4 regions of the Glutamicibacter sp. BW77 genome follow, and region 1 is predicted to be linked to each of the others. Evidence: riboswitches for the same ligand, from Rfam matches in the RefSeq annotation. Region 1 holds a riboswitch; each other region holds the start of a gene.

Region 1 (8,703 bases):
CCCGAATGAGAACCCGACGCCGGAGGCGTTCAAGCCATTCGTGATCTACCAAGATGAATTGGTGACGGTGAGCGCCACGCTGGTGAAGCATCCGCCGATCGCGCCGGCCTTCGCTTTCCGCTTTGACACCGCCGAAGGCTCGGTCACCATCTCCGGAGACACCTCGCCTTGCCAGAACCTTGTCACCCTGGCCCGGGACACGGATCTGCTGCTGCATGAAGCCATCGATTTCGAGTGGGTACAGCGCACCTACGGCCCGATTGGAACGCTGGAATCCCAAGCCTCCATGGACCATCACCGACGGGCCCATACCTCGGCCGAACAAGCCATCGAGATCGCGGCCCAAGCCGGGGCACGCACCCTGGCCCTGCACCACCTGGTGCCGGGCACCACTCCGCTCTCCGTCTGGCATTCGCACGCCGGCAAGTTCTCCGGGACCTACCTGGTCCCCGACGACCTCGATAAAATATCCTTCTCCCGCATCCACAGTGAAATGGCGGCATCCCGATGAGCAATGCAGTGAAGCCACAAAACCAGCCGACAGGCGATGGCGAGCTCAAAGTTCCCTCGCTCAATTCCCCGCAGATGCGGCGCATCCTCGCCTCGAGCTTCATTGGAAGCGCGATCGAGTTCTACGACTTCATCCTCTACGCCACGGCCGCCTCGCTGGTCTTCAACAAGGTGTTCTTCATTGGGCTCACCCCAGGCGTGGCGCTCTTCGCCTCCTTCTCCACTCTCGCCGTCGGCTACCTGGCCCGCCCGCTGGGCGGAATCGTCTTCGGCCACTTCGGCGACAAGGTGGGCCGCAAGGGCGTGCTGATTACCTCGATGGTGATGATGGGCGGCGCCTCAACGCTGATCGGCCTGCTGCCTCCGGCCGCGCAAATCGGCATGATCGCGCCGATCGCGTTGATCACGCTGCGCATCGTCCAGGGCCTGGCCGTGGGCGGCGAATGGGGAGGCGCCATGCTGATGGCGCTGGAGCATGCTCCGAAGGAACGCCGCGGCTTCGCCGCGAGCTTCGCGAATATGGGCGGGCCGGCCGGCGCCGTGCTGGTGACCCTCGCCGTTTCCGCGGTCTCCATCCTGCCCGATGACCAGTTCCTGGCTTGGGGCTGGCGCATCCCGTTCCTGATCAGCATCGCGCTGGTAGGCATCGGCCTGATCATCCGGCTCAAGGTGGCCGAGTCCCCGCTCTTCCTCGCCTTGGAAGACAAAGCCGAAGAACGCAAGACCCCATTCCTGGAGGTCATCACCAAGTACCCCGGTTCGGTGATCCGCGGAACGCTGGTCGGCATGAGCTCCTACACGGTGCAGGGCCTGATGACCGTTTGGGCCGTCGCCTATGTGGTTGAAGAGGTTGGCATGGACCGCACGGCCGTGCTGAATGTGAAAGCCATCGGCGCTGCGTTGACCGTCGTCGGCATCTGGTTCGCCGCCCGCTACTCCGACAGGCTCGGGCGCCGCCCGGTCATGATGGTTGGCATAGCCGCCGGCGCGGTCATGGCCCTGCCGATCATGTGGATGCTGGAAATGGGCGAGCTGTGGCTCTTTGCCATCGCCCTGTTCATCGCCAACGGCATCATCCAGGCCACCATCTTCGGACCCTTCGGCGCGTTCACCGCCGAGCTGTTCCCCACCCGGATCCGCTACACCGGCGCCTCGCTGGTGTACCAGCTCTCCTCCACCGTGGGGGCAGGCTTCACCCCGATGATCGTCACCGGCTTGGTGCTGCTCGGTGGCGGAACGCTGTGGATCGCCGGTGCCGTCTGGGCGGGCGCATTCATTGTCGCCGGGCTCGCCATACGCGGAGTGAAAGAGGGCCGCGAGGCGGATCTCGAAGCAGAAAACCTGTAGTCCGCTGAACAGGATCCAGGGCTGGCCGGAGTCGCAAGGACTCTACCCAGCCCTGTTTTCTTTGTCGGCTCCAACTTCTTCACAGAAGTCGAGGAATGCGCGCAGCCGCAGGCTCGGACGGTCCGAGGCAGTATAGGCGACACAAATATCGCTCTCGCCGACCGGACCCTCAATTTCCAGGATTGCCAGCGGCAGTCCGTCATAGCTGAGATTGACCGGAGGCCGCTGCACCAGCACCGTGTAGCCCAACCCCCGGGCCACCAAACCGCGCACGGCCTCGAAGCTCTGCGAACTCCAACGCACCTTGGGATCCAGCCCGGACATCCGCAGATTCACCAGCTGGTTGTCGCGTACCGTCGGAATGTCCAGGGACACAAAATCGTCTCCCGCCAATTCCGACAGGGCCACACTGCCTCGCTTGGCCAGGCGGTGATTGCCTCCGACCAGGACATATGGCCGCCCCGACATGACGCGGCGCCACCCCACATGGGGCAGGAGATGCCGAGTGTGCGTGAGCACCGCATCCAGATGCCCTTGCAGCATCCGTTCCTGCAGCTCGGCGCCGTCTCCCTCGATGAGGGTCACCTGCAGGTCCGGGTGCACGTTGGTGAAGCGTTCGCAGATCACCGGAATCCAGAAGGCTGCCAGCGAGGAGTAGCAGCCGATGACCAGCGGCCCGGAAAGCTTGGTCTGGCGCTCCACGATCTGGTCCTGCACCTCTTCGGCATGGCGCACCAGCTGCTTGGCATCATGGAGGAAGTCCGTACCCACCGCGGTGAGGACCACGCCGCGCGCCCGGCGCCGCACCAGCAGCTGCGATCCAACCACCCGTTCAAGTTCATCCATCGCCTGCGACATGGCGGCCTGCGAAATGTGGCAGGCGCCAGCAGCCGCGGAGATGGACCCGGTTTCGGCGACGGCGACAAAATACTGTATTTGACGCAGGGTGTAGTTGATCACCCACACAGTCTAGCCAGCGGCATAAGACCCGCCGAAGCAGATTCCATAAAGCACGCTGCGCGCAGCCGTTCGAAACAACCTGCTCGGAGCCCCCTTGGAACGGACGCCTACGATGGAAATGCCCGTGATCTTCAGGCATGCCGGCCTATTGACGAGGGCATGGGTTGCCGCAACGCAGTACCTTCAGAAATACGCTGAGAGCCCTCTTCCGGAAGGGATCAGCACCGCGCCTCGAGATCCATCTGGTCTTCGGCAAGCATCGAGTTGTAGACGGTGACGTCCGCTACGGAATCAGGCAATCGCCGAGTCCGGGCGCTGCCTGTTATCGGAAGGCCGCCGCGGACCGCGAATCCCCAGAGCTTTATCTGCTGAGAGTTGTTGCCGGCGAGGTGAACCCAGGGGGTGCCGGAGAGCTGCTCGGTCATTGATGCGCTGCACGCTGCAGTCCCAGCACTCAAGATGAATGCTGGGCCTGCCTGGTCTTTGGATGCTACTTCGAGGCGCCGATGGCCCAAACACGCGGCAGTTCGGTGCCGTTGACCGCCAGATCGCCGATCAGCCGGGCCTTGAACACCCACGGATTGTGGTTTCCGGCGGTGCGGGCATTGCGCCAATGCCGGTCCAGGTTCTTCGAAACGCTGGTAGCCGAAGCGGCCAACGCGTCGAAGGCGTGGGTGATCGCGTTGAGCACCAGCGGGGTCAGCACCACCTGGGCCTGCGCGCTGGCCAGCTCGGCCGCGTCATTGGCCGCCTCGTCTTCCTCCAACGTCACTTCGCCCTCGTGCCGCGCCAACGCGGTTTCATAGGCTCCCTGCAGGGACTGCGACACGCGTTCCACGGTTCCGGCCGCCGCGAACGCAGTGGCGGATACCTCGCCGATGACCTGAAGCAGCTGCGGATCCTCGGCGGCCACGTTGGCGGCGCCATGGCTGAAGGTGCGCTTGCGGGCCTTCAGCTCGGCGGCGAAGTCACGTTCGGCGGCCTTGGCGGACCCGGCCAGCACAACCAGCAGCACCTGCTGGTAGAACGCGGTCTGGTATTTGAAGCGGGTGTCGAAGTCGATCAGGTCCTCTTCGGCGACGACCGCGTCGGTGAAGGTGGAGGTTCCGGTGCCGGTGGTGCGCTGTCCGAAGCCGTCCCAGTCATCGGCCAGCACCACGCCGGGCTGGTGCCGGTTGACCGCGGCGATCACGCGCTTGCCGGTATCGGTGCGCTCGGCGTAGGTATCCAGCCAGTCGGCGAAGATCGAGCCGGTGGAATAGTACTTGGTGCCGTTGACCAGGAACCCTCCCTCGCCATCCGGGGTGACCTTGGTGATCACCTCGCCCACCTTCACGGTGCCGATCTCGGTCCAGGAATTCCCCACCAACTCCCCGGCGGCAAAGCGGGCCAGCCACTTGTCGCGCCCCGGCCCCGGGGCGGCTACCAGGCGGTCTTCGACGAAAGCGAAGTGGGCGCGCAAGGCCTGGGCGATGCTGGAGTCCGCGGCGGCCAAGTCCACGAGCAATTCGAAGAGCTCGGCCAAGGTGGCCCCTGCCCCGCCGTGGGAGACCGGGACGCGCAATGCGCCGAAGCCGGCGGCGGCCAGCTCGGCCACCTGCTGGTGCGGCAGTTCTCCGCTGCGGTCGCGTTCGGCGGCGCCGGCGGCGATCTTTTCAAAGTGCGGGGCGAAGCGGGTTTTCAATTCAGCCAGGCGGTTGGCGGTGGCAAGTACGGTCATCAGTTCGGTCCAATCCGTGGGTGCGGTTGAGGTTTAGGTGTAGAGCGAGAGCGGCTGGGTTTCCCCGCGCAGGAAGTACGCGCCGACCTCGATTTTCTTGTAGTCCACCGGGTCGTGCAGCGAGTGGGTGCGCACATTGCGCCAGAACAGATCCAGGCCCACATCATTCTGCGTAGAGGAGGAACCGGTGACCTCGAAGATGCGGTTGGCGACCTCCACGCCGATCTCGGTGGAGACCACCTTGGCCTCGGCGATTTCCACCGCCAGCGCCGCGCGTTCAGGCTGGGTGACATTCCCCGCCTTGGCCAGCAGCGCATCGAATTTGCGGCCGAGCTTCTCGGCCAGGGCGGCCACCGCGGCGGTGCGCGCCTTCAGCTCGCCCACGGTGCGCTGGAAGACGACGTCCTGGGAGTAGGTCTCCGCCGCCGAGAGGAACCAGGCGTTCTTGCGGCCCAGCAGGATTTGCTTGCCGCGGGCCAACGCGCCCTCGGCGATGCCCAGGTAGAAGTTCGCGAAGGCCAGCTGGATCCCGGGGGTGAGCAGGGTGGAGACCGGCTCGTCGGTCACCGCCCCGAGCAGATCGGCGGCCTCGATGCGCACGTTGTGGTACTTCAGCGAGTTCGAGGCGCTCAAGCGCTGGCCCAGGTAGTCCCAGTCATCGACGATTTCCAGCCCTTCCCGGTTGCGCGGGAGGACGAAGGCCAACACTTCGCCGTGTCGCGGGCCTCCGGAGACCTCGGCGTTGACGACGATCACCTCGCCGACTCCGGAGCCGGTGGAGAAACGCTTGAAACCGTTCAGCCGGAAGCCATCGTCCTCCGCGGTGAGCGTCAGCTGTGGGTCCACCGGATTCACCGAATCGCCCCAGAGCCAGCCTCCGGCCACGGTCCGCTGCCACCACTCGGCCTGGGCTTCGGCCGGAGCGTAGAAGGCGATGCCGGACTGGTTGATGTAGTGGTAGGCCAGCAGCTGGGAGATGGACCCGTCGGCCGCGGCCAGGATGCGGATGGTTTCAAAAGCGGTGGCCCAGTGCGCTCCGGCTCCCCCGAATTCGGCCGGAACCAGCAGGTTCAGCAGCCCGGCCTCGCGCAGCAGCTGCACCTCGGCGAAGGGCTGCTCGTTTTTGCGGTCGCGCTCCAGCGCGTCCGCGGCCAGGGTGGCCGCGACCTGCTCGGCGATCTCGCGCCAGTGGGCGAGCTCGGCCTCGTCTGCGCTCCCGGTGTAGGGAACGCGGGGCAGTTGCGTGCTCAGTACGGTCATTTTCGTTCTCCCTTAGAGTCTTGCTCCGAAGGAAGCAGAAAGTTGCTTTCTGCTGATCCATCGAACCTGGCGTTAGCACTAGCTGCCGAATGCAGGCTTGCTGCGGCGTCGTCGAGCCAGGTCTCTCAGCCGCTCTGGATGGTTGGTACTTCGAGTGAAACACCGCGGCATGAGCGGATGGAAGGAGCACGTCATCCGACGGAATAGTCGGTCAGAAGTCGTCACAAAGCGAGATTTCCGGCGGACTTGGACCGCCCCGAAGGCGCTGGGACGCCGTCATACTTCTGGAGGTTACGTCATCGGCGATCGGAGAGCTTGATATCCGGATCCAGCATCAATCGACCGGGCACCTGTCAGGGGGATCTCGGTTTCTCAATTAGCCGACAGCGATAAGCGTCAGCGAATGCGGGGGTGGATCATGGATCCAGCGATCAGGCATCCCAGATGGCCGGATTGCCGGTCATTGTTCCCATGCCCGTAATCCTTGCCAGCAAGTCAATGGGGAAAGCTGGGCTGTGCTCGAAGTTGCAGCCTTGCCTATTGCGGCCATCCCGCCAGTTAAACCAATAACCGCGCCATCCACTGATGGCGCGGTTATTGGTTTATGCAGGCTTCTTGGATTTACTAGAGCAGGAATGCCCCGAGGATCCAGACGGTAGCAAATGCGGCGGTGCCCTGGATGGCGGTGGCCACGCTCAAGGTCTTGTAGGCCGTGATCACCGGGATGCGGCTGAGCTGGGAGACCACCCAGAAGTAGGAATCGTTGGCATGCGAGACGACCATCGCGCCGGCGCCAACTGCCAGGACACTGAGCACCATGCCCAGTTCGGAGTCCAGACCGAGGGATCCGAGCATCGGGGCGACCAGCGCCGAGGTGGTCACCATCGACACGGTGGATGAGCCCTGCGCCGACTTCAATGCCGCGGCGATCAGGAATGGCACAGCCAGTCCGAGACCCAAGCCGCTGAGCGAATCGGAGAGGATCGTGGTCAGCTCCGAGGCTGCCAGCACAGCACCAAAGGCTGCGCCGGCACCGGTAATCAGCAGGATGGGCGCCGCGGTGCGCACGGCTTCGTGCATCTGCTCGTTGAAGTCGGCAAGCTTCTTATTGCCGTTCAGCAGCAAGGTCGCGGCGAGCAAACCGAAGATCAGCGCGATCACCGGGGTGCCGATGAAGGACAGTGCTTCCAGTGCGGCGCCTTCGCCGAAGGGATGCGATGGAAGCTTGGCAATCGATGCCGCGCAGATCAAGACCAGCGGAACGAGGATCGGCAGGAAGGCCAAGCCAGGGCTTGGCAGCTTGCCGAAGCTTGCACGCAGCTGCTCGTAATCGAGCTCGGAGATGTCGTTCTCATCCTCGGATGGCAGCGGAGTCCACGTGGACTTGTTGAAGCGGCTGGCATAGAACAGCCCGGCCATGGCCGAGACCACTGCCACCGGCAGGCCGATGGCGATGATCAATCCGAGGTTGTCGGCGATGCCGATGGACTCGGCGGCTGCCAGCGGTCCTGGGGTCGGCGGGACCATGGTGTGGGTGGCATACAGGCCGGTCATCAAGGCAATGGAGGTGGCCAGCGTGGAAACACCGGTGCGCAGGGTGATGGCCTTGCGCAGGGAGTTGAGCACCACGTAGCCCGAGTCGCAGAAGACCGGTATGGAAACGATGTAGCCGATGAGCGACAGCGTCAGGTTGGGGAATCTGGTGCCCAGCACCTTGATCAGCGCATCGGCCATGGAGATCGCGGCCCCGGAACGCTCCAGGATGATGCCGATCATCGTGCCGAAGAGGATTACGAGGCCAATATTGCCCATGGTGCTGCCAAAGGCGGTGGTCACCGTGGAGGCGACCTCGGCGATGGGGATCTTGTAGGCGAAGGCCGCGAGGATGGCCGCGCCGATGAGGGCGAGGAAGGGGCTGATTTTCCAGCGTGCGGTGACCAGCACAATGGCCACCACGGGGATCAGCAGAACGAGGAGTTCATACACGGCGAGTTGGCTCCTTTGCCAATATCTGTGGCCCCCAGCCCGAACCTGCAATGGCGCAGGCGGTCGTTCTGGGTGCGAGTTCCGGCCCGTTGCTGCCGCCCGCTATTCCGCCAGGTCAAGCTGCTCAGGCTTTTCCTGCGAAGGTTGTTTCGGCCGGGAGGACCGGTTCAGCGGGCGCTCAACTTCGAGCATCTTGCCAATACTAGGGACTGCGGACTCAATCACCTATGGGCGCACGCCCATATTCTTATGCCGGAAATTCCTAGAATATGTGTTTCTGGTCTAGGGCGACCGCTGCGTAGATGGCATGCTGCAGCCGCACCGCCTGGCCGGTGTGGCGGATGTCCACCCCGGCGATCAGGGCTACGCGCTCCAGACGCTGCACTAGGGTATTGCGGTGTATGTGCAGTTCGGTTGCGGCCTGGGTCATCGATGCTGCGGCAGTGACGACCAGCAGCGTCTTCGCTTGCTCTTCGCTCAAGTCCCGGGCGGGCCGGGCAATATGGCTCAGGCTCTGCGCCGGTGTGCGCGCGATAGCGGTGGCGATTTCCGGGCTCCAGATCTCCCGGTTTCGTCGCTGGGGTATCAGCGCCGGGAGCGCCACGAGGGCACGGAGGGCTTCGGCTTCGGCCAGCAGGTGTCCGGCGCCTTCTGCCGGGGCGGAGGCAAGATAGCGCTCCGTTGCGCCTTGGTCTTCCTCGAAGGCCGGTTCGTTCGCCAGCCGGATCCGCCAGAACGCACCGGAGAGGTTGATCCAGGAAGTGCGCCGGCCCTCAACGGCCGGCACATCCAGCAATGGATCCTGCGCGCTGCGCGGGATCCATGCCTCCAGTTGCGTTGGTCCGCGCAAGCCGTGCGCTGCCAGGCTCCGGTCAATGGCTTCTGGCTCGGCCCATCCGGCCAGCAACGCGGAGATAATG
Region 2 (8,703 bases), on a different contig from region 1:
TGGCGGGGCGTGGGACGTTCATGACAGCGGAGCGTGCGGCGGCCAGCCCGGCGGTGAGATCGTTGATGAGGTCCTCCGGTTCCTCGATGCCCACCGAAAGGCGGACCAGGTTGGCCGGGATTTCCAGCTCGGTGCCGATCAGTGAGGCGTGGGTCATTTCGCGCGGGTAGCAGACCAGGGATTCGACGCCGCCCAGAGAGACCGAGAGCTGGAAGTACTCCATGGATTCGGCGAAGGCGCGGGCCGCTGCTTCATTGGTGAGTTGCAGCGAGACGATGCCTCCAAAACCACGCTGCTGGCGCTTGGCCAGCTCGTGGCCGGGGTGGCTTTCCAGCCCCGGGTAGTAGACCCGGGTGACCTCGGGCTGCGCATCGAGCCAGCGGGCCAGCTTGTCCGCCGAAGCGCAGTGGCGTTCCATGCGCAGGCCCAAGGTCTTCAAGCCGCGGGCTGCCAGGTAGGAATCCTGCGGTCCGGCCACCGCGCCGCCGGCGAACTGCTGGTAGCCGACGGCTTCGGACAGCGTTTGGCCACGGAAATGGTGATCGGCCACGATGACGGCCCCGCCGAGCACATCGGAGTGCCCGCCGATGTACTTGGTGGTGGAATGGACCACCGCGTGGGCGCCGAAATCCAGCGGCCGCTGCAGGTACGGGGTGGCGAAGGTGTTGTCCACCACCAGCAGGGCGCCGTGCTCGCGGGCGATGGCTGCCCAGCCGGCCAGGTCGGCGATGCCCAGCAGCGGGTTGGACGGGGTCTCCACCCAGAGCAGCGCGGTGTTCGGGCGCACCGCGGCGCGCACCGAATCCAGGCTGGTGATGTCCACCGCGGAAGAGGTGATCCCCCATTTGCCGTGCAGCTTGGAGATCAGCCGGTTGGTGCCGCCGTAGCCGTCGGCGCCCAGGATGATGTGGTCGCCCGGTTCCAGCACTGCGCGCAGCAGCGCGTCTTCGGCGGCGATGCCCGAGGCGAAGGCGAATCCGGCGGTCCCGCCTTCCAGTGCGGTGAGCTGCTCTTGGAATCCGTCGCGGGTGGGGTTCGAGCCGCGGGAGTATTCATGCCCGGAACGCAGCACGTTGATGCCGTCCTGGATGAAGGTGCTGGTCTGGTAGATCGGGGGCACGACCGCCCCGGTGTGCGGATCCTTGTGCTGGCCGGCGTGCACGGCGAGGGTGTTGAAGCCAGTCATCATGCTCCTTGGGTTTGTGGGGCCAGGGCCTGGTCCAATGCCAGATCCAGTGCCTGGGTGAGGTCGGCGAGCAGGTCGGCGGGGTCTTCCAGACCGACCGACAGGCGCAGGGTGGAGGTGTTCAGGCCGGCGTCGGCCAGCTGCTGCTCCGAGAGCCGGCAGTGCGTCATGGTCGCCGGGTGGGAGACCATGGTGCGGGTGTCCCCCACATTCGCGGCCAGGGAAATCAGCTTGAGCCCATCGATTACCGGGGAAACCAGGGCCGGGTGGGCCAGCTCGATGGCCAGCACGCAGCCGGTGCCCTTGGGCGTGATCTTCTTGGCCAGCTCGTGGCTCGGGTGGCCGGGCAGCGCAGGGTGGTGGATGGCGGCAATGCCCGGATACTCGGCAAGCGCGTCGATCAGCCTGGTGACGCTGCGCTGCACGTGGGCGGCGCGCACCGGCAGCGTCTCGATGCCTGCAAGGATGCCCTGGGCGCTGGCCGGGGCCAGGGTCGGGCCCAGATCGTGCAGGAACTTGGAACGCACCAGCATTGCGTAGGCGGCCGGTCCGTGGCGCTCAAGCAGCGAGGTGTTGTTCAGCCGCACCCGCGGGGCGGCGATCTGCGGCCAGCGGGCGGCATCGGAGAAGTCGAATTTCCCCGAGTCCACCACTACCCCGCCGAGCACCGAGCCGTGACCGGCCAGGCCCTTGGTGGCCGAGTGCACCACGATGTCGGCACCGAGTTCCAGAGGCCGAATATTCAGCGGGGTGGCCAGGGTGTTGTCGACCACCACCGGGATGTTGTGCTCGTGGGCGATCGCCGCGATGGCGGGCAGATCGGCCACGGTGCACAGCGGGTTGGAGACGGACTCCAAGAAGAACGCCCGGGTGTCCGACTCAATGGCAGCGGCCCAGGCGGACGGGTCGGCCTGGTCGACAAAGCTGATGCGGATGCCGAAGTCGGCGAAGGTGTCGGTGAACAGGTCCACGGTGCCGCCGTACAGCGAGGAAGAGGCCACAATGTGCTTGGGTCCCTGGGTCAGGGCCAGCAGGGACAAGGCCACGGCTGCCTGCCCGGTGGCGGTGGCCACCGCGTGGGCCCCGCCTTCCAGGGCGGCCACGCGCTGTTCGAGAATCGAAACGGTGGGGTTGCCGGTGCGCGAGTAGGTGAAGCCGGCCTGGCGCAGGGCGAACTTCTCGATCGCTTCGGCATGCGATGCGAATTGGTAGGCTGCGGAATTGTGCAGCGGCGGCAGCATCGGGCGGAAGTCTCCGCTCGGGCGGTACCCTGCGTGCACCGCGTCGGTTTCCTGGCTCATGGCTCCTCCTCGATTATCTGCGAGGGAGTGCACCGATTGGCATCGTGCGGCGGCACGAAGCACAGTACGCAAAAACGCGTTCGGAACTGCTCCATCGTTCCTGGCATTAGCACCTTTCGGTTTCCCGATGGTTGCTGCGACGTCAACGAGCCAGATCTCTTAGTCGCTCTTGATGGTTTGTTGTTCCTCCATGGTTGGCCATGGGACGCAAACGGTGCAAGCGGTATCGGGCGGCCGGCTTCATACAAGGCCGCCAGGCTTCATATGACTTCTCGTTGTCATGATGACGAGGTGGCCGGCAGCACTTTATGACGCGACCTTTTGAGATGAATCGGCGTGATGTAGAGGTTTTGTTGGAAGTTTGTGACGATGTGCCGGTGCTCGATGACCGGGGGTTACGCTGCTGGCGGCTCAGCCAAGCACTTCTACCCCGAAGCTGGCGACCACCGTTCGCACTTCTTGCAGGTAGCGCTGGGCCTGGTCGGTGAGCGGAATGGCAGCGTGATCAATCCAGCCGATCTCGATGCGCTCCTCGATCGCTAGCGGGATGGCCACGATGGAGGGGTCCAGCTCGTCGCTGATGATGCCGGTGGAGATCGTGTACCCGCCCAAGCCGATCATGAGGTTGAAGATGGTGGCGCGGTCCGAGACCTGGATTTCGCGTTGGCTGGAGCGCGTGGAGAGCACCTCCTCGGCGAAGTAGAAGGAATTATTCGCGCCCTGGTCGAAGGTCAGCCGGGGCAGGTCTTCGAGGTCTTCGAGCGTGACCTGGGTTCGGGTGGCCAGCGGGTTGCTGCGCGAGATGAAAATGTGCGGATCGGCCAGGAACAGCGGGTGGAATACCAGCCGGGACTCGCGCAGCAGCTTGTCGATGACCTTCCGGTTGAAGTCGTTGCGGTACAGGATCCCGATGTCGCTGCGCAGGGTGCGCACGTCCTCGATGATCTGTTCGGTGCGCGTCTCGCGGAGCGAAAACTGGTATTCCTCGGCCCCGCTGGCCTGCACCATCCGAACAAAAGCATCCACCGAAAAGGAGTAGTGCTGGGTGGAGACGCCCAGCAGCCGCCGGGCCGAGGGGCGACCGAGATAGCGATGCTCGAGAAGCTCCACTTGCTCGAGCACCTGCCGGGCGTAGCCGAGGAATTCTGCGCCTTCGGCGGTGAGCGTTACTCCCCTGGCCGAGCGCATCAGCAAGGTGCGCCCGACTCGTGATTCAAGCTCTTTCATCGCTGAGGACATGCTGGGCTGTGCGACGTAAATGAGGTCGGCCGCCGCGGAGATGGACCCCTCGGAGGCGACCGCCACGAAATAACGAAGTTGCTGCAGCGTCAATCCATTTGTTCCCTGAACCATAGCCAGAGTCTATATCAATCCATAGTTATATCGAGTTACCCGATATCAAGAATCACCCTGCATGATTGACGCAACGACTTCCCCTCGGCCTGCCCAGGCCTCCCAAATACAGATTGGCCATCATGGCAGACGCATTAAATTTCAGCATTAACACCACTAAATTCGACGAGAATTACTCCCCTTCGACAAATTCGCGCACCACCACGAACTTCGCCAATTTGGCGCGTGGAGAGCGCCGCGAAGAGAACCTGCGCAATGCCCTGACGATGATCAACCGCCGGTTCAATTCCTTGGCTCACTGGGACAATCCCCAGGGCGACCGCTATTCTCTTGAACTGGAAATCATTTCCGCAAATGTGCATTTTTCTGCCGATAATACCGACCAGCAATTTCCTCTTTTAGAAGTGCTTGAAACCACGATCGTGGATAAACTCACCGGCACTCGAACCCAGGGAATAGTCGGCAATAATTTTTCTTCTTATGTCCGCGATTACGACTTCAGCGTGGTGCTTCCAGCTTCGTGTAATGACAGCGGAGCCCCGGTGCTTCCGGAAGATTTTGGCGATCTCCATGGGCAGCTCTTCCAGCATTTCTTGAACTCACAGGCGTACCGTGAGCGTTTTGCCCAGTTGCCGGTGGTCTGCATCAGCGTCTCGACTTCCAAAACCTATTTCCGCACCGGCAACAGCCATCCAGTGCTCGGTTTGGAATACCAACAGGATGAGAATTCATTGACCGACGCCTACTTCGGAAAAATGGGCTTGAGCGTGCGCTACTTCATGCCACCAGGTGCCGTGGCACCGCTGGCGTTCTACTTCCGTGGCGACCTGCTCAACGACTACACCAATCTGCAGCTGATCAGCCTGATCAGCACCATGGAGACATTCCAGAAGATCTACCGCCCCGAGATCTACAACGCCAATTCGGCAGCGCCTGCTGTGTACCACCCGAGTCTCGGCGCCCAGGACTTCTCCCCTACCCGCGTTTTTTATGACCGCGAAGAGCGAACCCAATTGGGCAAGATCCAAGGCAAGTTCACCGAAGAGCATTTCATCACCCCGAATCGCCAATTGCTCGAATCCTGGGCTGCCAACTGCGCAGTCCCCACCGCCTAATCAATTATCTTAGGAATCCGAAGGACCAATTATGACCAATTCCCTGCTTCCCACCTCTATCGTCGGCTCCCTGCCCAAGCCTTCATGGCTTTCTGAAACCGAGACCCTCTGGTCCCCGTGGAAGCTCGAAGGCGCAGAACTCATCGAGGGCAAGCAGGACGCGATGCGCGCCGCGGTCCTGGAGCAGACCCGCCGCGGCATCGACATCATTTCCGATGGCGAGCAGACCCGCCAGCACTTCGTCACCACCTTCATCGAGCACCTCTCAGGCGTTGATTTCGAAAACAACCAGACCGTGCTGATCCGTGACCGCTATGAGGCAAATGTGCCCAGCGTGGTCGGCGCAGTGGAGCGCAAGGCTCCGGTGTTCGTAGAGGATGCGAAGTTCCTGCGCACGCTAACCGACCGCCAGATCAAGTGGACCCTGCCCGGTCCGATGACCATGGTGGACACCTTGCATGACGGCTACTACGGCAGCCGCGAGAAGCTGGCCTGGGAGTTCGCTGCCATCCTGAACCAGGAAGCCAAGGAGTTGGAAGCCGCTGGGGTGAATGTCATCCAGTTTGACGAGCCGGCGTTCAATGTCTTCTTCGACGAGGTAGCCGACTGGGGCGTGGCCGCTCTGGAACGCGCCTGCGAAGGATTGAAGGCTGAGACCGTGGCGCATATTTGTTTTGGCTACGGCATCAAGGCGAACAATGATTGGAAAGCAACCCTGGGCACCCAGTGGCGTCACTACGAGAAGTCATTCCCGCTGCTGCAGCGCTCGTCCATTGACACCATTTCGTTGGAATCCCACCACTCGAATGTCCCGCTGGAGGTCGTGGAGCTGGTGCGCGGCAAGCGGGTTATGCTCGGCGCAATCGATGTGGCAAACCAGCATGTTGAAACCCCTGAAGAAGTGGCTGAGACACTGCGTAAGGCACTGGAATATGTGGATGCAGACAAGCTGATCCCGAGTACCAACTGCGGCATGGCACCGTTCCCCCGCGATGTTGCACTGTCCAAGCTCAGCGCGCTGAGTACCGGGGCCGCGGTACTGCGAGAGGAGCTCGTCGGCGCTCGCGTTTAATACCGCAGTGGCGGCGCCGCCACTGCCCGCGGAAGACTTCAAGGCGCTCTTCCGCGGGCACCCGGCGACATCGCACTGACTACCGCTGATGCAGGCCAGGGCCCGGTGACACTAACCGGGTCATCGGTGGCATCGGTGAGCGCGCAGCTTCCGCTGCTGTTGTTCTCTGTTTCCGCGTAGTCCTCGGCCGCCGGGGTACTTGCCCAGGCGGCGACGGTGGTTGCACATTTTCTGGATGCCCAGGACGGAGTGGCGAAGCTCGGCGCAACCAGCGTCATCGACCGCTTTGTTCAGGACCAGACCTGGACCCGATTGAGCGCGAACGAATCGGTGTTCGACCACGTGCACGCGTGGCTGCGCTGACAGATCGTCGAACGGATTCAGGCTGGAGACTCCACGGTGATCATCGCCCGCGCCTTGCAGTCGCGCATCCAACGCGATGCGCAGCTAGGCGAACACAGAGACGCGCTGGTCCTCCTCAACCGAACCTGACACCACGTGGGCCCATGCCGTGCGCTGGTGGGTTTCCGAACCATCATGAAAAACTGGCCTAATAGTCATTGGCAGCTCCGGTACCGACTTGCACGATTGATGGTTGGCCTCTCATCACCAAGATCATGACCCATCACACTGCTGACCCGCATCGTGTCATCATTCGGAATTGCCTGCTCCCGGTGGTACGGAAATTTTCAAGTCAAGTTAGACTATGGCGCAATTTCTAAAAGTATTTAGCAATCTATGAAGTCCGAGAAAATACGGTTTAAGTTGGACATGTCTTTTGGCTCTATTTCGATCAGGCGGATGCCATGCTTCATGGCAAGCTGTCTCTTCCGATTGATTTTCTGGTCGTATTGTTCCTGACCTTTCAGGCCCCAAGCTTCGACGAAAACATTGTTGGCAATTAACCAGTCTCCGCGGAGGCCTGTCGTATTTAATGCTTCATCAAATGGATAAAATGGCTCGACCGTGTGGCTGATACCGTTTAGGTATAGGAAGTTGTCGATTTTTCGTTCAATGTCTGAGCGGCAGGCGTGTCCGTCTACGGCTAAGCCGAAGTTGCCAAAGTTGTTTTTAGACTTGCTCATCTGATCCATAGGAGCGTCAGCCAGGCGTAGCCATTCATCCCAGCCTCGCCAGACATTTCCAGTATCACTTATAAGACCGTTTCTGGGAATCATAAATCGCAGAAGCATCTGTCGGTCAACGATTTTCGGCTCGGTGGCGGTAATTGTGCTTAGATCATTTTGTGTGGGTAGCCGGCCAGAGAACTCTTCGCTGATTAAGGACATCAAAGCGAAGGCGGCTCTTTGCGTGTTTCGCCCTTGCAATCCGTCGTCTACCCATATGCCACGAGAGGCCCTTGTACAGCACAGCGAACAGTATGAAAGCTCTCCAATGCTCAACGCAGAATTTGAACAGATGCGGCATTGGCCTTGACCGTCGGGGATTCGTAGGAAGAGATTTTGGAATCGCGCATAGCCCCACTCGTCGATTTCCACACCATTTTCGCCTGTAAACATCTCGAGCTGCTGATGGTCACATGGCATTTGAGACTCTGCAGAGGAATAGAGCCCGAGGAGCTTTTGTTCGACATCGTCAAAGGTATGTAGCACCAACGGTGTAACCCCAACAACTCGGAATGAGTTCCAACTGTTATTTTGCTCCTGGGAAGCAGGAACCATAATTGTGGTGACACCATTTGGGAATTCATAACTAACGTCGACGGACACGACTTTGAGCCCATGTCTTGCAACTACTTCAATCACCCACGCTTCGTACGTCAACGACGCAAGCCTCAAATGTTGAATCGTTGAGTCATACTCACCGATTAGACGGATTTCAGATCGTGATGAATTGACGACTGCAAAGACCTCATACAGCCCTCCACCCTCAGCAGTGATGCGTATGTCTGCGTATTGAGGAACTCGTAAATCGCACGCTGGTTTATTGAGATCGATTCCCTGCCTGTTGGCAGCTTCCGAAACGGCAAGCCTCGTTCGTTCGTCTTTAAGACAGAGCACTTTATCGCTACTGACCATTCCAATTTCACTTCGTCCGCTCTTGACACGGATTTTAAAGCGTCGTGAATTATGTACAGGAACGAAAGTGATGTTCTCAGGATTTATTGGCTCAGAATTCCTTCCCAACCAATACTCAGTTATCGAGGCCGCTGCAGAGCTATGTTGTCGCAGGCGTTCGTTAGCTGGCGAACCAGGGTCTTCAATAGCTCGCTGTATTCGAAGCGCATGGTACTGGCGCAGTGCCTCCCCAAGATCACAATTTTCAGCAGCTCCCCTGAAAATCTCTTCTACCGAAAAAGCCAGTTCCTCCCCACTAGGCAACGCTATATAACTAGACATATATTCGGCGCCTATTTCTAAGCAATGCTTTTCAGAAATTGGTGATTCGATCCATTTCTTTCGTAGTTCATGGCTCGAAAGGAAATCACTATAATTCCTGACCTGCTTCTGATCGTACCTGCTGAATGTGTGCACCAACTTCACCTCAATGTAGAAAAAAACGTCCAGAAGTCGTTTGAGGGAATCTCGGTATTTCCAAAGGTCGCGTTCGAAAAGATACCCAATATGTCGACTGGAATCTGGACCACCAAATTCAAGAGGTAGCAGAACTTCGATCGCCTCGTTATTGAAATCGTTGTCAATCCGACGGGAGAGT
Region 3 (8,703 bases), on a different contig from region 1:
CATGGACATTCACCTGTCCCACGTCGCTCAGCACGCCTGGTTCGGCTTCTACGGCAAGATCGATGTAGCTATCGTCGAGGTGGTCGGCGTGACCGCAGAAGGCGATCTGATCCCTTCCAGCTCGGTTGGCAACAATAAGACTTGGCTGGAAATGGCAGACCAGATCATCATCGAGGTCAACACCCAGCAGTCGGCCGCGATGGATGGCATGCACGACATCTACTACGGCACCGCGCTGCCTCCACACCGCAAGCCAATTAACCTGACTACGGTACGTGACCGCATCGGCCAGAAGTACATGGATATCGATGTCACCAAGGTGGTGGCGGTCGTAGAAACTGATGCGCCAGACCGTCTGAGCCCTTTCGCTCCGGTAGACGAGACCAGTACCCAGATCGCAGATCACCTACTTGATTTCTTGGACTATGAGATCCGCCAGGGAAGACTGACCGAGAAGCTACTGCCATTGCAGTCCGGCGTAGGCAATATTGCCAACGCCGTACTAGCCGGACTGGCTCGTGGCGGATACGAGGGCCTAACCGCCTACACGGAGGTCATCCAAGACGGGATGTTGGAGCTGATCAAGGACGGCACCATCGAGTTTGCCTCCGCCACCAGCTTCTCGCTGTCTGCCGATGGTATCGACGAGTTCAACAAGCACGTGGATCACTACCGTGAGCGGATCTTGCTTCGTGCTCAGGAGATTTCCAATCACCCGGAAATCATTCGCCGGTTGGGCTGCATTGCGCTCAACGGCATGATTGAGGCGGATATCTACGGCAACGTCAACTCCACTAACGTGCTCGGATCCCATGTGATGAACGGTATTGGCGGCTCGGGTGACTTTGCCCGTAACGGTTACCTGTCGGTGTTCATGTCCCCCTCAGTGGCTAAGGGTGGCAAGATCTCCGGTATCGTGCCAATGGCCAGCCACGTGGACCACACCGAACATGACACGATGATCCTGATTACCGAGCAGGGCCTAGCTGATCTGCGTGGACTTTCACCTAAGCAGCGCGCCCAGCTGATCATCGACAAGTGCGCACACCCCGAATACCGTCCGATGTTGCAGGACTACTTCGACCGCGCACGTAAAGAAAGCTACGGCAAGCACACCCCACACCTGTTGGGTGAGGCGCTTGCCATGCATCAGCGCTTCTTCGAGACCGGTGATATGCGCTTAGCTAAGTAGCTCAAGATCGCTTTAGGCTGGACCCTGACTCTTTTGAATCAAGGTCCAGCCTTCGCTTTAACTATCTCTTATTTAGCTTCGCGAAGGTAAAATCCCTGAGTCTGGTTGTTGTACATGCGCACTTCGTTCAAGTGGCCGGTCGGCACGTTCGGGTTCGCAGGATCTGCAATTTTGGTTCCCGGTGCATAGAACATGGCTAACGGTGCATCGGAGTAGTTCAACGTCGTAAAACCGTTGTTGACCCAGAAGTTGAGAACTGCAACGTCACCGTTTGCATGGGTGACCTGAGGATACTTAATTTCTAAGCAGTCAGGGGAATGCTCGGCGGTGACATCATCACCTGGACACCACGTTCCGTTGACCAGTGAGAGATCCAAGATTCCTCGGTCTGTCGCAGCCAAATCTTCTATGGACTCGGCGACTAACTGCTTACCGTTCCAAGCTAAGGTCGCCTTAATCTGTCCGCTGGGAGCTGCGGCCGGCTCGGTGGTCAAAAGTTCCCGGTCAGCGATGACCAATTTCTTGCCGTCGACTTTCAAAGAGCTGGGAATCCCGCGTGCCCCGCCGTTAACATCACCCATCTGGAACGGCTTACCCAGCGGGGCGATGCCCTGCGCTGTGCTCTGAAAAAGCTGGATGTGTGCTGGCCACGCTACGCCGCCCTTGTCGCAGTAGAACGCCGTGACCAATTCTTTCACCCCGTCGCCGGTGAGGTCAGCGGCTACGGTGAGCTTCGAGTCTGCAAGGGTTGGAGCGCTCGCGTTGGGGTATTCCGGATGTTTTGCAGGCAGCGCTCCGTCGACGAGTTTTCCCGCTGGGAAGCCACACATCGACGGAATCTTTGCGGATTTGAGCATTTGCGGGGTTAGATCTGCAAGGGATGCGGGAGGCGAGGGGGCCAGTTTCGACTCGTGGGCTGATGGACTAGATGGTTCCGTGGTCGTTGGAGGCACGGTGCACGAGACCATTGCCAAGGCAGCGATGACGCCAAGAACAGCCGGAATTATTTTTCGCTGTGGCACGGTAGTTTCCTAAGCAAGAAGTGATTATCTGGTGTTTATCTCCGAGCTTATAGTGAATTACTACTTGTGGGAGCGTCCATTTTGAGTATGACGCCAAACTTCGAGATTTGTGAGCCGCTGCCTGACGTTCTTAATGATGCAGGCTAGGACGATAAATTAATTCTTGGATACGCCCATCAAGCAACCTTGAATCCACAAGTTCAAGGTCAAAATCCTCGACGCCGGCGAAGATTGGATCCTGACCCGTGAGCCCAGTCAGTGCAGGGAAGATGGTTAGCTGAATAAAATCAACCAGCCCCGCTGCCATAAGTGCCCTATTCATAGACAAAGACCCGTGCGAACGCAGTGGGACCGTGGATTCAGCTTTTAACCGCGGCACCACCGCTAGCGCGTCACCACGCTCTAGCGAGGCATCGGGCCAGTCCAAGACACCGGTCAGCGTATTAGAAATGACGGTGGCGGGTTGTTTATGCATCGCCTCGCCCCACGGGTCATCAACATCCGAATATTTGTCGGCCTGCGCCCAAAACTGTGAGAACAGCTTGAAGGTGTTGGAGCCGAAAACCATATGACAGGGGGATGCATACTGCTCTAAACGGCGGGCTAGAAGTTCGGGGCCTTGTTTGCCCCAGTAACCACCCCAATTTCCCGAGGCGCCGCCAAATCCGTCGAGGCTCGAAAACACGTCAAAGGTATATGTCGCAGGCATGAGAACTCCCGGTGTAATGAGCTAAGTGCAACTCACCTTACGCCTGCCCGGGCCTGCCCGGAACCCTGAAGTGAAGGCCGGTCCACGGTCATTTAGTTTCGCTCAACCCTTGAGCGCGCAGGACATTCTTTTGTACCTTGCCGGTGGAGGTACGTGGCAGATCCTGTGGGAAAACGATGGTTCGTGGAACCTTATATCCGGCAAGTTTTTCCCGAGCAAAACCGATCAAGGTCTCCTCATCTAGGGTGGACCCGCTGGCTCGGATGACGTAGGCGACCGGACGCTCTCCCCACTTCTCATCAGGCACCCCCACGACTGCCAAGTCCAACACTTCCGGGTGAGAAGCCAACGCCTGTTCCACCTCAATGGTGGAGATGTTCTCGCCGCCAGAAATGATAATGTCCTTCGCCCGGTCGCGTACCTGGATATAGCCGTCGGGATGCATCACCCCAAGATCCCCGGTGTGGAACCAGCCGCCGGCAAATGCCTGTTCTGTGGCCGCTTCGTCACGGTAGTAGCCAATCATGACGTTGTTTCCGCGCAAAACAATCTCACCCATGGTCTGTCCATCGGCGGGAACATCGCCCATATTCTCGTCAACTATCCGGGCGCTTTCTGCGGTCAGCATGCCCACGCCCTGGCGGGAGAGCAGGGATGCACGCTCATCTTCGCCCAGCTGATTCCACTCGTCTTGGTATTCACAGATCGTGTAGGGACCATAGACCTCAGTCAGGCCGTACACGTGGACTACCTCGATACCCAATTTTTGGAGCTTGGCGATAATTGCTGGCGAAGGTGGTGCGCCCGCGGTGGTGATGCGCAGTGGTGCCTGGAGCGGGTGAGCGCGCGGCGCATCGGCAATGATCGAGCAGACCGTGGGAGCCCCGCAGAGGTGTGTTGCGCCAAGTTCTTCAATGCCATCCCAGACTGCATCTTCGCGGACACCACGCAGGCAAAGGTGGGTGCCGCCGGCTGCGGTGACCGCCCAGGGTGTGCACCACCCATTGCAGTGGAACATTGGCAGTGTCCAGAGGTAGCGGGTTTGGGTGGTGAATCCCTGGTGGTGCGCCTCGGAGAGCGAGTTCAGGTAGCTGCCGCGATGCGAGTAGAGCACTCCCTTGGGTTTCCCCGTGGTGCCCGAGGTGTAGTTCAAGGCGATGGGTGCGCGCTCATCTGCCACCTCGTAGGCCAGCGGTTCCGCCGTCGAGGCAGTATCAAGCAGCTCCTCTAGCGTCCCGTCCACCGCTACCTCGGGGCGTTGGCCGGTGTACTGGTCATCGGTGATCTCGATCAACGCTTCGAGGCTCAGAATCTCGGCACGCAAGGTTGAAGTATTAGCTAACAGCTCGGTGTCGGCAAAAAGTAGCTTCGCCTCGGAGTGATCCATGATGTAGCGCAGCTCGTGGGCGGTGAGTCGCGTATTTAAAGCGATCAGCACGCCTCCTGCCAGTGGTACCGCGTAGTGCGCCATCAGCATTTCTGGAGTATTGGGGGCCAACACGGCTACCCGGTCACCTGGGTTAATACGCGTCTTGATGGCCTGCGCAAAGCGTTGCACACGGGACTCAAATTGTGCGTAGCTGTAATTTCGTGAGCCGTGAATGATCGCGGTCTTGGATGGATAAACCTCGGCCGAGCGCTGTAGGAAACGCAGAGGGGTGAGTTCCGAATGGTTTGCCTGAGTCATGACCATGTGCGCGACATCCTTCGATTCATCGTTGTGGTTTACTTCAATTTGTCCATGTGAGCTGAAGCACTTCCATCTAATATCGTGGCATGAACCTCAGGGTCAAACAAAGAAACGCAGTCTCATTGCGTCGAGTGGGCGAAATTCAGCGGTCAGTGACTATGTCACTGACTAAACTTTGCGGGAAAAATACCGAGAATCTTGTCATCAGATTCCTGTGCGGTACCGCGGCCATCGGTGTTATTGGTCAATACCCAAAGCTCTCCGGCAGCAGTGACTACTGCGTCCCGAAACCTTCCGTAGCGGCCGGTGAAGGCTTCGGTGGAATCACTCGGTGAGCTCAAATCGATGATTCGCAACCGTTCACCACGCAAGTTAGCCACATAAAGTACGTCCTGGTGAATACTCATGCCACTAGGGCTCGCAGACTCAGTGCTCCATTGCTGGAGCGGGTCAACGTAGTCAGCATTATTGGCGATACCTTCGGTGACCGGCCACCCGTAGTTGGCACCCGCTCTGATCAGGTTCAGCTCGTCCCAGCGGTTTTGCCCAAACTCGCTGGCGTACATGGTTCCATCGCTAGCCCAGGCGAGTCCCTGCGGATTACGATGACCGAAGCTAAACACCGGAGAATCGGGAAAAGGATTATCTTCCGGAACTTCACCGTTGATGGTTAGTCGCAAGATCTTTCCGCCGAAGCTGTCTAGGTCTTGGGCCAAAGATTCATTTCCGGCATCACCAACGGTTGCGTAGAGCATCAAATCTGGTCCGATGGCCAACCGTCCGCCATTGTGGATCGTTGCCGAAGGTAGCCCTGAAATAAGCGTTTGTGGATTTGTGAGGCTCAGATTTCCAGCCTCTCCAGTTACCTCAAAGCGCTGGATTCGATTCCCCTCGGCGGCGGTCGAATAGGCGAACAGGTATGGCCGTTGATAAGCCAGCCCGAGCAGTCCACCCTCACCACCATGAACTACGTCGTTGAGTTTGCTAACTTGCCGCTGATTTCCTTCCGTGTCTATTTCCAATATTCGTCCAGAATCACGTTCTGAAACCAAGAGCGTACTCTCCGCGAAAACCATTGACCAGGGAGCATTTAGCTCATCGGCAACGATGCGGGGTTCGGCTGTTTGTGATGCAGAACCACTGTTGGAGACGTTGACTGGTGGTGCTGATGGCTGCGCAGTGCAGGCCGTTATGGAAACAGCGCAGGCCAGGGCAATACCGAGGTAAGCAGTGGTTTTACCGATGGCTACTGGTCCGGGACGCATGGGATCAGGCTAGCAACTTTGGTTTAATGCGCAAGGGAGTTTTGGGATAAGTCTGAGCAGCGCTAAAAATGAATAATTTTCTGATTTGCCAACAAAAAATGGGTACTCATCGAATTTCAGCTCGAATATTTCGATTTGCGAAGCGATTTGTTTGACGGTTACGCACGTTGCCCAATATCGTTTAATCAGAATCATGAGCGTCAGCAAAAGCCCTGGCTAGCTGGCCGGCAACCCTCTATACGGTAGCGGGGTGCTCCAGGTGAGGATTCGGTGTCGTGCAACACCGCACGATACAAGTACCGCACATCGAGGCGTAAAACCTTCGACGGCGGGCCAAAGTAAGCAGTAGGTGCTTTTGTCCTGTCGCCGACCGTCGCCGTACCGATGTGTATGAAGTAAAGGAAGCAAAGCATGTCTTTGAATCAAGAGCTTGACGCGCTGACGTTACGCAAAGTTTTCGCGCAGCACCCATCCGGAGTTGCCGCGCTTTGCGCCGATATCGACGGTGAGAAGACGGGAATTGTTGCCTCCTCGTTCACCGTGGGGGTCTCACTGGAACCCGCGTTAGTGATGTTTGCGGTGCAGAAAACCTCAAATACCTGGCCAAAGTTGCGCGGTGCTAACCGCATAGGTGTCTCAGTGCTCAGTGAGCGCAATGAAGGAGTCTGCGGGCAGATCGCATCGAAGAAGGGCGATCGGTTCCTCGGTATTAATACACACAGTAGCGCCGATGGTTCATTGTTCATTGAGGACTCCACACTATGGCTCGACACCTCAATTTATAGTGAGGTAGAAGCGGGAGATCACTGGGTGGTACTGCTAGAAGTTCATGGCCATAAGCTGGCCGAGCATCTTCCATCGATCTTCCATGATTCACGATTTCACTCGTTACCGGTCCCGGAATTCGTCTAAATAGCTTTTTCGCGCCGCCGGCCTCTTGATCAAGAGGCCGGCGGCGCGATGCTGTTTAAGCAGTAGGTCTCGAGTTGATGCCGGGACTCCGTGCGTCACAAGTCGACGCGGGCGACTTTGAGCTTAATTGTGGATTACTTCGCCCAAAGTTACGACTCAGTAGCTTATAGTCGCTGTGACTACCGACTTCTAAGACTGTTGATTATCCACAAAACTGTCCACATGCATGTGGACAGTGCGTGGATAAGTTCCATCATAAGGCGAAATACACCGTAATTCCGGACTTTATCCTGTGGATAACGTAAGTTGAGAAGATTGTCTCTACAAAGAAATAAACTTTCTATCCACAGGCGTCAAAATATATTTATACTAGTCAACTCATAGTTCAATGAGTTTAAGTGTGGTAATCCACAAGCTTCTCCCCAAGTCACGCACAGGGTCATCCACAGCGAGAGCATGCTTATCCACAGATCTTGTGGATAACCGAGTTTACGGCTATAGATAAGAGACCTAGTGTTGGCTTTGGGACTGATATATCCACAGGTACCGCTGACGCTATAGCGTCGGTCGGCAGTGACATGCTTGAGCGTTGCCATCGGGGCACAAGGGTATTTCCCAGAGGTTCAATAGGGGATGGAAGTGTCTGTTATGAGTGCGGAACCGGTCTACGAAAGTCAGGGTTCTGAGGCGGGTCGTACCCCGCCGCAGGATATTCCTGCCGAAATGTCGGTTCTCGGCGGCATGATGCTGTCTAAAGATGCCATCGCCGACGTGGTTGAGGTGTTGCGTGGAACAGATTTTTATCGTCCAGCCCACGAGTCAATCTTCGATGCAATTATCGATCTCTACGGTCGTGGTGAACCTGCCGATGCAGTGACCGTCTCGGATCTGCTCACCAAGCGCAGCGAAATCGCCCGCGTCGGTGGAGCTGCCTATCTGCACAATCTCATCCAACAGGTACCAACGGCCGCAAACGCCGGCTACTACGCTGAGATTGTCCGTGAGCGGGCGGTGCTTCGCCGTCTGGTGGATGCCGGAACACGTATCGTGCAGATGGGTTACTCGCCAGATGGCGAAGTTGACGCCATCGTGAATGAAGCCCAGGCTGAGGTCTACAAGGTTGCCGAAAACCGAAATAGTGAAGACTACGTACGCCTCTCGGACATCATCGAAGGAACAGTTGATGAAATCGAGAACGCCGCCAATGCCGGCGACGGAATTACCGGTGTGCCTACCGGATTCTACGAATTCGACGAGCTGACCCAAGGTTTGAAGGGCGGACAGATGATTATCATCGCGGCCCGTCCGGCAGTGGGTAAATCAACCTTTGCTCTGGATTTCGCCCGCTCGGCGGCCATTAAGAACAATATGGCTACCGTCTTCTTCTCCTTGGAAATGGGCCGCAATGAAATTGCGATGCGACTGCTCTCGGCGGAAGCGTCCATTCAGCTCCAGGACCTGCGTAAGGGTTCGGTAGAAGACGCGCAGTGGACCAAGATTGCCACCACCATGGGACGGCTGAACGAAGCGCCACTATTCATCGACGATTCGCCGAATATGTCCATGATGGAAATTCGTGCGAAATGCCGCCGGCTCAAGCAACGCAATGAGCTGCGCATGATCATCCTGGACTACCTCCAGCTGATGAGTTCCGGTAAGCGCGTGGAATCGCGTCAGCAGGAAGTCTCTGAGTTCTCACGTAACCTCAAGCTGCTGGCCAAGGAGCTAGACGTTCCGCTGGTTGCCCTGTCGCAGCTGAACCGTGGTTCCGAGCAACGTACCGACAAGAAGCCAATGATTTCGGACCTTCGTGAATCGGGTTCGATCGAGCAGGACGCCGACATGGTCATCTTGCTGCACCGTGATGACGTGTATGACAAGGAAAATCGTCCGGGTGAAGCCGACGTGATCAT
Region 4 (5,231 bases), on a different contig from region 1:
CGGCGCATGATCTTGCCCGAACGGGTCTTAGGAACATCTGGGACCAATACGATATCGCGTGGTTTAGCGATTGGGCCGATCTGCTCGGTGACCGTTGCGCGCAGGATGGTGATGAACTCTTGCTGACGTGCAAGCGTTTGCGCATCAGGGTTTGCTGAGATCAGTGTCTTATCCAGCGGAACCACAAAGGCGGTGGCCGCGTGGCCGGTCTTCGCATCCGGGGTGGGGCAGACTCCGGCCTCGACGACACCTGCATGGGTCACTAAAGCCGACTCAATCTCAATGGTTGACAGCCGGTGCCCGGAAATATTGATTACGTCATCGGTGCGGCCCAGGATATAGATATCCCCGTCCTCATCAAAGCGGGCACCATCACCGGCAAGGAACCAACCCTGGGCAACATATTGCTCCCAGTAGCTGGTGTAATAACGTTCCGGATTTCCCCAGACCGTCCGGGCCATCGATGGGCCGGTCTGGGTAATTACGATATTTCCTTGTTCGTTTGCAGCCACGGTATTTCCCGCAGCATCAACAATGTCCACCGATACACCCGGTAGGGCGCGCGAGGCACAGCCTGGCTTGAAGTGCGCATCGGTAGGCAACGGCGAAAGTACTGTAGCTCCTGACTCGGACTGCCACCAGGTGTCAACCATCGGGATCCCGTGCTCGGTGTCTCGTCCCACCTGGGCGCGTAGCCAACGCCACGCTTCGGGATTGACCGCTTCGCCCACGGTGCCGCCCACACGAAGTGAGGACAAATTGTAATTGTCCGGAATGCCGTCGGGGAACCAACCCATCAGCGAGCGGACCAGTGTGGGTGCAGTGTAGTAACTGGTGACCTTGTAGCGCTCGATAATTTCAAAGTGGCGTCCGGGATGCGGTGCGTTAGGCACACCCTCGTAGATCACCTGGGTGACACCGTTGGCTAGTGGCCCATAAATTTCATAAGTATGTGCGGTAACCCAAGCCAAATCCGCGGTGCACCAGTGCACGTCATCGGAGCGCTGAGACTCATCAGGATTGCCGAACAAAAGATTGTGGCTATAAGCAGCCTGAGTGAGGTAACCGCCGGTGGTGTGCACCAGCCCCTTAGGCTGTCCGGTAGTTCCCGAGGTGTACATGATGAACAGCGGCGTCTCAGAGTCGAAGGCTTCGGCTTTGTGGTGCGTGGGCTGGTTCTCTACCGTTTCGTGCCACCACAGGTCGCGTCCTTCGGTCCAAGGAATGTCGTCCCCGGTGCGCTGAATAACCAGCACCTTTTCAATGTCATTTTCTCCGGAGACCGCAATATCGGCATTGGTTTTGACGGGAACCGAGCTCCCACGACGGAATTGACCGTCGGTGGTCACCAGCAGCTTCGCTTTGGTGTCTTCCACACGAAATTTGAGTGCCTCCGCGGAGAAACCTCCGAAGACCAGTGAATGGATCGCGCCGATACGGGCGCAGGCCAGGGTGATCACAATTGTTTCGATGAGCACCGGTAGGTAGATGACCACGCGGTCACCCTTGGTAATACCGAGTTCCAATAGCGCGTTGGCCGCTTGGCTAACGCGATCTTGCAGGTTTTGGTAGGTCACCGCAATGCGATCGCCAGGCTCGCCCTCAAAGTAGAGCGCGACCTTGTCGCCATTTCCGGATTCCACGTGGCGGTCCGCGCAGTTCACGGCGGCGTTGAGCTTGCCACCGAGGTACCAAGAGATCTGTGGTCCACGCTTTGCTTGTGGGTCCGCGGCAATGATCTGGCTAGTGGTGTGCCATTTGGTGTCCCAGTCGAGCAAGTTTGCTGCTTCGTCCCAGAACTCCTGACGGTTCTCGGTGCCAGCAGGTGAGGTTGTAGTGGGCAACTTGGTGATAGTCATTGCGTTTCCTTGAAAAGTTTGGGGCGGCTGTTCCTGCGGTGCTTACGTGCGCGTTGTTTAGCTAGCGGGTGTCCAGTTGCTGGCACATCATCGAGCAACTTCTTCGAGTAAGCCAGCTGGGGCAGGGCAATATGAAAACCATGATTCATCTCCATCGTTCCTGGCGGTAGCACCGGCCACACATCTATTTACAAATCGTGTGTGGTGGTTGCTGCGGCGTCACAGAGCCAGATCTCTTGGCCGCTCGGGATGGTTATATGACCATTACAGGCTTTCGAACGAATTCAATGCAAATCCGTCGTAATATGAAAAATATTCGATAACTACGTCACATCATCAAGATGTTTCGATTTTTATTTCATCAACAACGTATTTGGCTGAAAAATCGCGAAACGCTGGGTGTGGCGTTCGACTATGCCGGATAAGTGGAGTCCTTGATGCAATTCAAGGGTCATGCCAGCACGAAGAAATATGACTTGCCGGGTTGAAGGCAACGTAATTCTCAGGCTACAAATGATTACGAACCATCCAGAGCGACCGAGAGATTTGGCTCGAAGACGTCGCAGCAACCACCCACCATTTTTTGGCCCGGGACGGTGCTACAGCCAGAACCGATGGAAAGAATAGAGGACTTTTGATGTCATTTGGCGATTTAGCTGGCGACTTTAATGCGCTTAGCGATCCGTCTGTGGCCGGTAACGCTGCGGAGCTTGATGAGCTGCCTGTAGAGCTACCCACACGACAATTGCTCAAAATAACTCCAGGTTCTGGCGCAGATGAACAGTATGAACGACTTGCAGATATCTTCCGTCCCGTCTTCGCACAGATTGCCGCCGGGTCTAGTGAGCGTGACCGGCAACGGATACTCCCCTTCGAACAGGTCGGGCTGCTTAATCGTGAACGCTTCGGCGCGTTGCGACTATCCATTGCCGAAGGTGGTCATGGCGCACGGCTAAGCGATGTGTTTCGGTTGCTTATTGAGCTAGCCGAAGCTGATTCGCACGTGGCACAACTCTGGAGAGCCCATATTGCCTTCGTAGAAAATGTGGTGCGCTTAGAAGACCAAGTGCTACGCAGCAAGTGGACTACGCGAATCAGCGCCGGCCAGATCGTTGGCAATGCTTATACCGAAGAGGGCGGAAACGCGCTGGGCGTACTGAACACGAAGGTAACTGAGCAAGACTCGCGGTGGTTGGTCAACGGCCGCAAATTTTATTGCACCGGTACCATTTTTGCGGACTGGACCACCGTTGCGGTAGCCCACCCAGAGATCCCTGGTCGCCAGATCGCCGTGGTTTCAACGCAACACAGTGGTGTGAAGATCCTTGATGACTGGGACGGGTTTGGTCAGCAGCTGACCGGTACCGGCAGTACCGAATTCCACAATGTTCCGGTGGATACCTTCATGCCCGAAGATCCCACCGACCCGGAGGCCGCAATCTTCCAGCTGGTACTCATGGCGGTGCAAGCCGGAATTGGTCGGGCCGCACTAAACGACCTGCGATCTTCGGTTCAGGCACGTACCCGCAGCTTCAGTACCGGAACAGGGGTTCCGGTACACCGCGAACCACAGGTACTGCAGCTGGTCGGTGAGGTATCCGCCGAAGTTTTTGCCGCCGACTCCGTGGTCATGGGGGCGGTGCTGGAAGTCGAATCGGCGATGGCCGATGCGAACCTGAACTCCGAGGAACGCTTCGCCGTGTGCGAGCTGGCGGCAAACCGCGCCCAGACCATTGTGCAGCCCTTGGTGATCGGGGCGACGAGCAAACTCTTTGACGGGCTCGGGGCATCGGCTACACGCAACAGCTGCAACATGGACCGGCATTGGCGCAACGCACGCACCATCGCAACGCATAACCCGGCAATTTATAAGGCACGCATCGTAGGGGACTACGAGATCAATGGGGTGCAACCCCAACGGCTCTCGGTCACCGGAACGGTTTCTGGAACACCACAATTTTCTGGAAGCTAAACAAGTTTTTTGAACGCACCGTTAGATTTACAAGAATTCATTTCCATGGATAGGGGTACACCAATGAGCGAGAACAAGCGCGAAATCCTTTTTAACGCCTTCGACATGAACTGCGTGGCTCACCAGTCACCAGGACTGTGGCGTCACCCGGCTGACAAGGCCTCGACCTACAAGACCCTGGGTTACTGGACACACCTGGCCAAGGTGCTGGAAAAGGGCAAGTTCGACGGACTGTTCCTCGCCGATGTGCTGGGCACCTACGACGTGTACAAGGGCTCCAACGAAAGCCCACTACGCACCGGCGCGCAGGCTCCGGTCAACGATCCGATGATGCTGGTTTCAGCGATGGCCGCAGTCACCGAGAACCTCGGTTTTGGTGTCACCGCTGGCACCGCCTATGAGCACCCATATGCTTTCGCCCGCCGTTTGGCCACCCTGGACCACTTGACCGAAGGCCGTGTGGGCTGGAACGTAGTCACCGGTTATCTGCCGTCCGCTGCCCGGAACATGGGCCAGGAAGACCAGATGGAACACGATGAGCGTTACAATCACGCAGACGAGTACCTAGAGGTTGTTTACAAGCTTCTTGAAGGTTCGTGGGAAGACGACGCAGTACAGGCCAACAAGGAAACCGGCGTTTATGCCGACCCGGCTAAGGTGCACTCGATCAACCATGAAGGAAAGTACTTCAAGGTTCCGGGCATCGCCATCACCGAGCCAAGCACCCAGCGTACCCCGGTGATCTACCAGGCCGGAGCTTCTAGCCGCGGCATCAAATTTGCCGCCGGAAACGCCGAATCGGTCTTCGTCACCTGCCCAACCCGTGAGACCCTCAAAGTTGCCGTAGCCAAGATCCGCGATGCGGTCCAGGCAGCCGGTCGTGACCGCTACGACGTGAAGATCTTCGCAATGCAGACCATCATCACCGATGAGACCGCCGAGCTGGCGGAAGCCAAGTACCAGGACTACAAGTCCTACGCGGATATCGAAGGCGCTCAGGTGCTGATGTCTGGCTGGATGGGCATTGACCTCTCCGAATACGGTCCAGATGACGTCATTGGCGAGAACGTAAAGTCCAACGCCATCCAGTCCACCGTGGAGACCTTCCAGAAGGCCAGCGGCGATTCCGGCAAGCCATGGACCATCCGCCAGTTGGCCGAGTGGGTCGGCGTTGGCGGGTTCGGTCCAATCACCGTCGGTTCCGGTGCTGAAGTTGCCGAGAAGCTCATCGACTGGGTGGACTACACCGACGTAGACGGCTTCAACCTGGCCTACGCGGTTACTCCGGCAACTTTTGAAGACATCGTCGAGTACGTGGTCCCAGAGTTGCAGACACGCGGCGCATACAAGACCGAATACACCGAAGGTTCGCTGCGCCACAAGCTGTTCGGCGAGGGCGA

What was found. Region 1 has a riboswitch for S-adenosylmethionine ahead of CIK74_RS16750 (acyl-CoA dehydrogenase family protein). Riboswitches for the same ligand answer to the same signal wherever they lie in the genome.
Region 2: it holds a riboswitch for S-adenosylmethionine, as region 1 does, so the genes downstream of both, CIK74_RS12460 (aminotransferase class I/II-fold pyridoxal phosphate-dependent enzyme) here and CIK74_RS16750 (acyl-CoA dehydrogenase family protein) in region 1, are expected to answer to the same signal.
Region 3: it holds a riboswitch for S-adenosylmethionine, as region 1 does, so the genes downstream of both, CIK74_RS07340 (flavin reductase family protein) here and CIK74_RS16750 (acyl-CoA dehydrogenase family protein) in region 1, are expected to answer to the same signal.
Region 4: it holds a riboswitch for S-adenosylmethionine, as region 1 does, so the genes downstream of both, CIK74_RS10975 (acyl-CoA dehydrogenase) here and CIK74_RS16750 (acyl-CoA dehydrogenase family protein) in region 1, are expected to answer to the same signal.

The regions. Positions count from the first base shown of each region.
Region 1 covers NZ_NRGT01000082.1:35,621-44,323, reverse strand. Annotated here, with positions in the region: gene CIK74_RS16775 (MBL fold metallo-hydrolase) at 1-511, shown strand, start outside; gene CIK74_RS16770 (MFS transporter) at 508-1,857, shown strand; gene CIK74_RS16765 (LysR substrate-binding domain-containing protein) at 1,900-2,817, opposite strand; gene CIK74_RS16760 (hypothetical protein) at 3,036-3,275, opposite strand; gene CIK74_RS16755 (acyl-CoA dehydrogenase family protein) at 3,308-4,537, opposite strand; gene CIK74_RS16750 (acyl-CoA dehydrogenase family protein) at 4,571-5,797, opposite strand; SAM riboswitch class I at 5,852-5,942, opposite strand; gene CIK74_RS16745 (GntP family permease) at 6,422-7,783, opposite strand; gene CIK74_RS16740 (sugar diacid recognition domain-containing protein) at 8,046-8,703, opposite strand, start outside.
Region 2 covers NZ_NRGT01000073.1:18,177-26,879, reverse strand. Annotated here, with positions in the region: gene CIK74_RS12465 (cystathionine gamma-synthase) at 1-1,186, opposite strand, end outside; gene CIK74_RS12460 (aminotransferase class I/II-fold pyridoxal phosphate-dependent enzyme) at 1,186-2,487, opposite strand; SAM riboswitch class I at 2,576-2,666, opposite strand; gene CIK74_RS12455 (LysR family transcriptional regulator) at 2,899-3,840, opposite strand; gene CIK74_RS12450 (DUF1852 domain-containing protein) at 3,963-4,955, shown strand; gene CIK74_RS12445 (methionine synthase) at 4,987-6,027, shown strand; gene CIK74_RS19075 (hypothetical protein) at 6,244-6,390, shown strand; gene CIK74_RS12435 (hypothetical protein) at 6,756-8,703, opposite strand, start outside.
Region 3 covers NZ_NRGT01000051.1:36,438-45,140, forward strand. Annotated here, with positions in the region: gene CIK74_RS07315 (acetyl-CoA hydrolase/transferase family protein) at 1-1,192, shown strand, start outside; gene CIK74_RS07320 (hypothetical protein) at 1,261-2,214, opposite strand; gene CIK74_RS07325 (dihydrofolate reductase family protein) at 2,345-2,923, opposite strand; gene CIK74_RS07330 (acyl--CoA ligase family protein) at 3,012-4,616, opposite strand; gene CIK74_RS07335 (PQQ-dependent sugar dehydrogenase) at 4,775-5,878, opposite strand; SAM riboswitch class IV at 6,068-6,183, shown strand; gene CIK74_RS07340 (flavin reductase family protein) at 6,290-6,790, shown strand; gene dnaB (replicative DNA helicase) at 7,439-8,703, shown strand, end outside.
Region 4 covers NZ_NRGT01000065.1:36,674-41,904, reverse strand. Annotated here, with positions in the region: gene acs (acetate--CoA ligase) at 1-1,859, opposite strand, end outside; gene CIK74_RS18790 (hypothetical protein) at 1,856-2,008, opposite strand; SAM riboswitch class I at 2,008-2,115, opposite strand; SAM riboswitch class I at 2,381-2,480, shown strand; gene CIK74_RS10975 (acyl-CoA dehydrogenase) at 2,497-3,831, shown strand; gene CIK74_RS10970 (LLM class flavin-dependent oxidoreductase) at 3,895-5,231, shown strand, end outside.